2 regions of the Staphylococcus haemolyticus genome follow, and region 2 is predicted to be linked to the other one. Evidence: riboswitches for the same ligand, from Rfam matches in the RefSeq annotation. Region 2 holds a riboswitch; the other holds the start of a gene.

The links. A riboswitch is a leader RNA that binds a small molecule or an ion and turns the genes downstream of it on or off. The one in region 2 is predicted to bind lysine.
Positions count from the first base shown of each region.
Region 1: linked by a shared signal. The riboswitch ahead of EQ029_RS05795 (amino acid permease) and the one ahead of EQ029_RS07100 (aspartate kinase) in region 2 are both predicted to bind lysine.

Region 1 covers NZ_CP035291.1:1,201,713-1,205,540, reverse strand. The annotation lists gene rpmI (50S ribosomal protein L35) at 1-29, opposite strand, end outside; gene infC (translation initiation factor IF-3) at 57-584, opposite strand; ribosomal protein L20 leader region at 607-734, opposite strand; gene EQ029_RS05795 (amino acid permease) at 798-2,291, opposite strand; lysine riboswitch at 2,451-2,626, opposite strand; gene thrS (threonine--tRNA ligase) at 2,676-3,828, opposite strand, start outside.
Region 2 covers NZ_CP035291.1:1,468,575-1,472,402, forward strand. The annotation lists gene EQ029_RS07095 (aspartate-semialdehyde dehydrogenase) at 1-729, opposite strand, end outside; gene EQ029_RS07100 (aspartate kinase) at 795-1,997, opposite strand; lysine riboswitch at 2,079-2,255, opposite strand; gene EQ029_RS07105 (ABC-F family ATP-binding cassette domain-containing protein) at 2,451-3,828, opposite strand, start outside.

The DNA of each region.
Region 1 (3,828 bases), 270 kb from region 2:
GCTCCACGGTGAGTTTTCATTTTTGGCATGATTCATTTCCTCCTAATAATAGTGAATTATTTTTCGTTAATAGGCGCTAACATGATAAACATTTGACGCCCTTCCATTTTAGGTTTCTGTTCAACAGTGGCAATATCTTTACATTCGTCAGCGAATTTTTCTAATACGCGCTGACCAATTTCCTTATGAGTGATTGCACGACCTCTGAAACGAATAGAAACTTTACATTTATCGCCTTTAGATAAGAATTTACGACCATTTTTCAACTTAGTTTGGAAATCATGTTCCTCAATAGTTGGACTTAGGCGTATTTCTTTAACATTGATAACTTTTTGTTTCTTTTTCATTTCTTTTTCTTTTTTCTGCTGTTCGAATTTGTATTTACCATAATCCATAATTCTTGCAACAGGTGGTTTAGCATTTGGTGCTACAACTACTAAATCTAATTCAACACGTTCAGCCATTTCTAATGCTTCTCGTTTTGATTTAACACCAATTTGGTCACCATTTTGGCCAATTAAACGTAATTCTTTAGCGCGAATCTTTTCGTTAACTTGCGTTTGATCTTTTGCTATGGTTGACACCTCCCAAAATTTTACGAAATTTTCCAAGCAAAAAGAGCGAGCATAGAATGCCCGCTCTTCTCTCATACACATATAATGTGTGACATGATTAACCTGCCAACTGCTTGATGCGTCGCTACAGGTGAGAAACGGGTGTTTCTACTTGGTACGTTTCGTATTCAACGTTAATAATCATATCAGTGTATATCATATAAGTCAACAATTATTTTAATATTAGTGATGTTTTACTTCATCCATTGAAACATCTTGTCTTAAATCTACTTTATCTAATGGAATTATCTTCGTTTTATATCTCAATTTATGATAAATAAAGAATACTAAGAAAACTGGGATTCCCATATATGTGATAATGAAGCGATTTAAATCGAAATGACCTGTTTTAATAAAATCAACATCTTGCCCGATTATGACAATCACACAGAGCAAGCCTGCGAATATAGGACCGAATGGGAACCATTTAGCTTTATACTTCAACTCCCTTTTACTATGATGTTGTTTTTCGAAAGCTCTTCTAAATCTGTAGTGACTAATTGCAATACCTACCCATGCGATAAAGCCTGTCATACCACTTGCAGCAACAATATATTCATATGCGTCACCACTTAGTTTTTGCACTAAGAAAATAATAACAACTAAAATCGCTGTCGCAAATAAAGATAAGTATGGCACACCATATTTATTCGTTTTACCAAATGAATGGAAAGCTAATTTATCTTTACTCATAGAATATAACATTCGTGTTGATGCATACATACCTGAATTACCTGCTGATAAAACTGATGTTAAAATAACTGCATTCATAAATGATGCCGCAAAAGCTAACCCAGCATTTTTAAACACGAGTGTAAATGGAGAAGTAGCAATATTATCATCGCCACCCATCAATGCATTACTATCGTAAGGGATTAACATACCTATAACAAATATTGCTAATATGTAGAATAATAATATTCTCCAGAATACTTGTTTAATAGCTTTAGGTACAGCGCGTTCTGGATTTTCAGATTCTCCAGCTGTAATACCAATTAACTCTGTACCTTGGAATGAGAATCCAGCAACTAGGAAGACGCCTAGAATTGATAATAAACTTCCACCTAAGTTACCACCTAGAATTGGTCCGTCACCTTTCGTAAATGTCTCGAAACCTACAAATTCTCCACCCATAATACCTAGTATCGTTAAAAGACCAATAATGATAAAGATAATGACTGTTACAACTTTGATTAAAGCGAACCAATATTCACTTTCACCATAAACTCTAACAGATAAAGAGTTTAGTGCGAATATAATAACTAAGAATATACAACTCCAAACCCATGCTGGAATACCAGCCATAGGTGTCCAATATTGAATGACTTGTGCAGCAATGGTTACATCTGCTGCAACTGTAATAACCCAGTTAAACCAATAGTTCCAACCTAACGCAAATCCTAAAGATGGATCTACAAAACGTGTTGCGTAAGTACTAAATGAACCAGACACTGGTAAATACGTTGCCATTTCACCTAAAGATGTCATGAGGAAGAATACCATAGCTCCAATAATCGCATATGCAATTAAAGCACCTAATGCCCCTGCATCGTGTATTGCTCCCCCAGAGGTCATAAATAATCCGGTACCGATACAACCACCCATTGCTATCATAGAAATATGGCGGTCCTTCAGTCCTCTTTTGATTCCATCATCTTGATTTTCGACTTTTTTCATAGAAGCTCCCTTTCTTACAGTAGAGGCTAACTAAAATAGTTTTGTTGTGTTATGCGATGATTATGAACGCATTCAAATTATACTTCCAAATAGTTTATAATTCTTTAAAGCATAAAAAAATGGTTGCATACCTTTAGATATGCAACCATCTGCTTAATCTATGTCGGTAGCACATCACAAATTGTGACAGTACAGTTTCTTTTCGATAACTGTCCCAACAAATGATAATTAAGGGTATCATTCATTTCGGCATCTTTACCTTCCACACTTTCAACATACGTTCCTTAATAACTTCTGAAGTGTTACTAATTAAAGACGCAACCTCTAACTCTTTTTTTAATTAACTATATAGTAATATACATTAAGCTATCATTTTTATCAAGACTATCTATGTTTTTTCAAACGAATTTCATCTACTAAATTCCAAATAAATTCATCTTTTTCAACTGTTTCTTGATCTTGAGAGCCGTATTTACGTACATTGACTTGATTGTTTTCAACTTCTTTATCACCAACAACTATTTGATAAGGTATTTTTTGCATTTGTGCTTCACGAATTTTGTACCCCATTTTTTCATTACGGTCATCAATTTCTACACGTACACCTTGTGATTTTAATTCATCTTGTAAATTTCTAGCATAGTCATAATGTAAGTCAACATTAACAGGTATTATTTCAACTTGTTTAGGTGCTAACCAAGTTGGGAATGCACCCTTAGTTTCTTCAGTTAAGAACGCTACAAATCGTTCCATAGTTGAAACTACGCCACGATGAATAACTACTGGACGATGATTTTCACCATCGCTACCGATGTATGTTAGTTCAAAACGTTCTGGCAATAAGAAATCAATTTGAGCAGTTGATAAAGTTTCTTCTTTACCCATAGCAGTCTTAACTTGAACATCTAGTTTTGGACCATAGAATGCCGCTTCACCAATTGCTTCAACATATGGTAATCCCATTTCATCGACTGCTTCTTTTAACATAGTTTCAGCTTTGTTCCACATTTCATCATCATCCATATACTTCTCTTTATCTTCTGGATCTCTGTAACTTAATCTGAATGTGTAATCTTCAAAGCCAAAGTCACTATATACTTCTTGAATCATGTTAACAACACGTTTAAATTCATCTTTAATTTGATCAGGTCTAACAAATATGTGTGAATCGTTTAATGTCATTCCACGTACACGTTGTAATCCTGATACAGCACCACTAGCTTCATATCTGTGCATAGTTCCTAATTCTGCAATACGGATAGGTAGTTCACGATAAGAATGAGGACGATTATTATAGACCATCATATGATGTGGACAATTCATAGGTCGTAATACCATTTCTTCTGTTTCATCTAATTTCATTGGTGGGAACATATCATCTCTATAATGATCCCAGTGTCCAGAAGTTTTGTATAACTCAACATTTGCTAACACTGGAGTATATACGTGGTCATAACCCATACTTACCTCTTTATCAACTATATAACGTTCAATTTCTCTACGAATTGTAGCACCATTAGGCAACCATAATGGAAGA
Region 2 (3,828 bases):
CTTATCTAAAGTAACGTCAATTTCAACACTATGACTATCTTGTACTGGAACACGTGCACATGTCGCAGTTACTTTTAATTCAGGTTCATGTAAAATCTTGCGTGTTTCATCAATCATTTTTTGTTCTTCTTTTGTATATCCATCCTCTAAGAACACATCAATATGTGGTAACACATTATTATAAATAGGGTGAGGATACGCTTCTGGTTCTTTACCATTTGCACCTTCAGCTAAATCTCTTTTACCTTTAATACCTGAACCTGAAACAGCTTGATAAGTAGTATATGCAACACGTTTTAAACCAAATTGATCTTGTAATACTTTTAATGGTACTACTGATTGAATTGTAGAACAGTTAGGGTTGGCAATAATGCCGCGCTTAAATTCAGGTTGATTTACTTCAGGTACAATTAAGTCGATATCTTCAGTCATGCGCCATTGACTAGAGTTATCGATGACAATTGCACCTGCTTTTTCAAAGATTGGGGCGAATTGTGCACTTGTGCCACCACCGGCACTCATTAGAACGTAGTCAAATTTTTCACTTGCTGCTTCTTCTGTTAATTCTTGTACAACATACGTTTGACCTTGAAATTGAACTTCTTTACCTGCTGATCTAGCTGATGAGAATAATACTAACTCATCGAACTTGATGTTTTTGCGATCAATTGTTTCTAACATTTTTGTTCCAACTAAACCTGTTGCTCCGACTACTGCTAATCTTGTCATAAAAGTCACTCCAATATCATTTGTTTGAATTTTAAAAAAATTATTTATAAATAGCATGTTGATGTTTAAATATCAAATGCATTGTATAATACTTCAACCGCTTTTTCTCCATTATCAGCATCTATCACATATGAAATACTAATTTCAGATGTTGTAGTTTGATAGAATGGGATATTTGCATTAATTAAAGTAATGAAAGCCTTTGATGCAACGCCCGACATATCTCTCATACCAGAACCAATAAGCGAAATTTTAACGTATTCTTCATTAATTTTATAATCCAATGCGTTAAATGAAGAAGAAAGATTACTCAAAATAGTTGAAATTTGTTGTACATCACTATCTTTAATAGAGAATGATAGCTGCAATCCTTCAATGTTAATTATTTGGGATATCATATCCACATTTACTGAACCTTCTTCTAATGCTGTGAACAATTGCGTTAAAAGACGATTATCAGGTAGGGGATAACTAATTGTAACGTGCATCATATGTTTATCTAATGCTACACCTGTTACAGCTTTCTTCTCTAATAAATCTGTTCTTGACATAATCCATGTTCCTTTCTCATTTGATAAAGTTCTACCGAGATACAATGGGATATCATAGTTCTTAGCAAGTTCTACGCTTCGAGTTTCAAGAACGCCTGCACCTAATGCACTCATTTCCATCATTTCTTCATAAGAAACATAATCTAACCGTTTTGCCTTACTTAATATTCGAGGGTCAGTGGCATAAACTCCATCAACGTCAGTATATATTTCACATGGAATTTGATTACTTGCAGCAATTGCAACTGCCGTTGTATCTGATCCTCCACGTCCTAACGTTGTAAGTTCAAATGCATCATTGATACCTTGGAAACCAGCAACGACTAATACATCTTTGTCGGTGAATGCTTTATCAAATGTTTCTGGATTGATTTCAGCAATTCTGCTCTTTAAATGATGGCCAATCGTTTTAATACCTGCTTGATAACCAGTCATTGCTCTAGCATTAACACCGATATCATTTAACACCATGGATAAATATGATACAGTCTGTTGTTCACCGGTCGTTAAAAGTAGGGCGAGTTCCTCATCTTTAGGTGTAGCAGTAAGATTTGATACATTATCCATTAATTGATCTGTTGTTTTACCCATAGCACTAACAACTACAATTAATTGTTCACCGTCATCCACACGGTTCTTAAGCATTTCTGCAATATTTTTTATCTTTGTAAAATCAGCGACGGATGAACCACCGAACTTCAAAACACTTCGTTTCAAAACTTTACCTCCTAAAATATAGGGAGGCACACGCTATAAAAAAGAACAAGTTCGGAAGTGCGAACTTGTTCGTGATTTATATACAAGTGATGCACTCCATTATTAAATAATAATGACAAACTTTCAGCTCTTAACCACAAAGTCCAACAAATCATAGCTGCGATTATGATTCATTTCGGCATCGCACCCTTTCTATATTAGCTGTTGCAGACAGTTTATCTAATATATACTGATGATTGATGCGCCTCATCAATTTCTTATTCAATTGCTATGTTTTATATTATACATATGGCAATTGTGTCTGTAAACCGATAATTGTGATTTTTTGAAATAGACTGAAAAATTAGAAAGTACTTTTACTATATGTAAGTAAAGATTTATCAAATGAGTAATATGATAGTAAAAAACGCACTCCCCAATTTAGTAATAGGGAAGTGCGTATGTGCTTATATATTATTTTTGTAATACGCCAATTTCTTGTAAATATTCTTCATAAGGAACTTCTTTAGATAAACCACCTGATTGATTTAGATCAATCACACGATTTGCAATAGTATTGATAAATTCAAAGTCATAAGATGTAAAGATGATTGATCCTTTGAAAGAAGCTAATCCATCATTTACTGCTGTAATACTTTCTAAGTCAAGATGGTTAGTAGGTTCGTCTAATAGTAAAACATTAGCACTTGATAGCATCATTTTACTTAACATACAGCGAACTTTTTCACCACCAGAGAGCACACTAGCTTTCTTTTTAACTTCTTCACCACTAAATAACATTCGTCCTAAGAAACCACGTAAGAAAGTTTCTGTTTGTTCATATTCAGGTGCATATTGACGTAACCAGTCTACTAAATTCATGTCTACGCCTTCAAAGAACTCTGAGTTATCTTTAGGGAAGTAACTTAATGAAGTTGTTACACCCCATTTAAATGTACCTTCATCAGGCTCCATTTCACCAGCTAAAATTTTCAGTAATGTAGTTTTTGCAATTTCACTATCTCCAATCAAAATTGCTTTATCATTAGGATTCATAGTGAATGAAATGTTATCAAGTACTTTTTCACCATCAATTGTTTTAGAAAGTCCTTGAACAGTCAATAAATCATTACCGATTTCACGCTCTGGTGTGAATTTAACATATGGATAACGTCTTGAAGATGGTTGAATATCATCTAATTCAATTTTTTCTAATTGTTTCTTACGACTTGTTGCCTGTTTAGACTTAGAGGCATTAGCTGAGAAACGTACAATAAAGTCTTGTAACTCTTTAATTTTTTCTTCTTTTTTCTTATTTTGTTCTTGAGCCATTTTTTGAGCTAATTGACTAGATTGATACCAGAAATCATAGTTACCTACATATAATTTAATCTTACCGAAATCTAAATCAGCAATATGTGTACATACATTGTTTAAAAAGTGACGGTCATGAGATACCACGATGACAGTATTATCGAAGTTAATTAAGAAATCCTCTAACCAACTAATGGCAGGAATATCTAGACCATTGGTAGGCTCATCAAGTAAAAGTACATCAGGCTCACCAAATAAACTTTGAGCTAATAAGACTTTCACTTTTTGATTATTTTCCAATTCTGACATTTGCTTATCATGTAAATCAGCAGATATGCCTAAACCTGAAAGTAAAGAAGCAGCGTCAGCCTCTGCGTTCCAACCATTCATTTCGGCGAATTCACCTTCTAGTTCAGCGGCACGTATACCATCCTCATCACTGAAATCAGGTTTCATATAAATTTCATCTTTTTCTTTCATGACTTCATATAAGCGTTCATGTCCCTTGATAACAACATCTAATACACGTTCTTCTTCA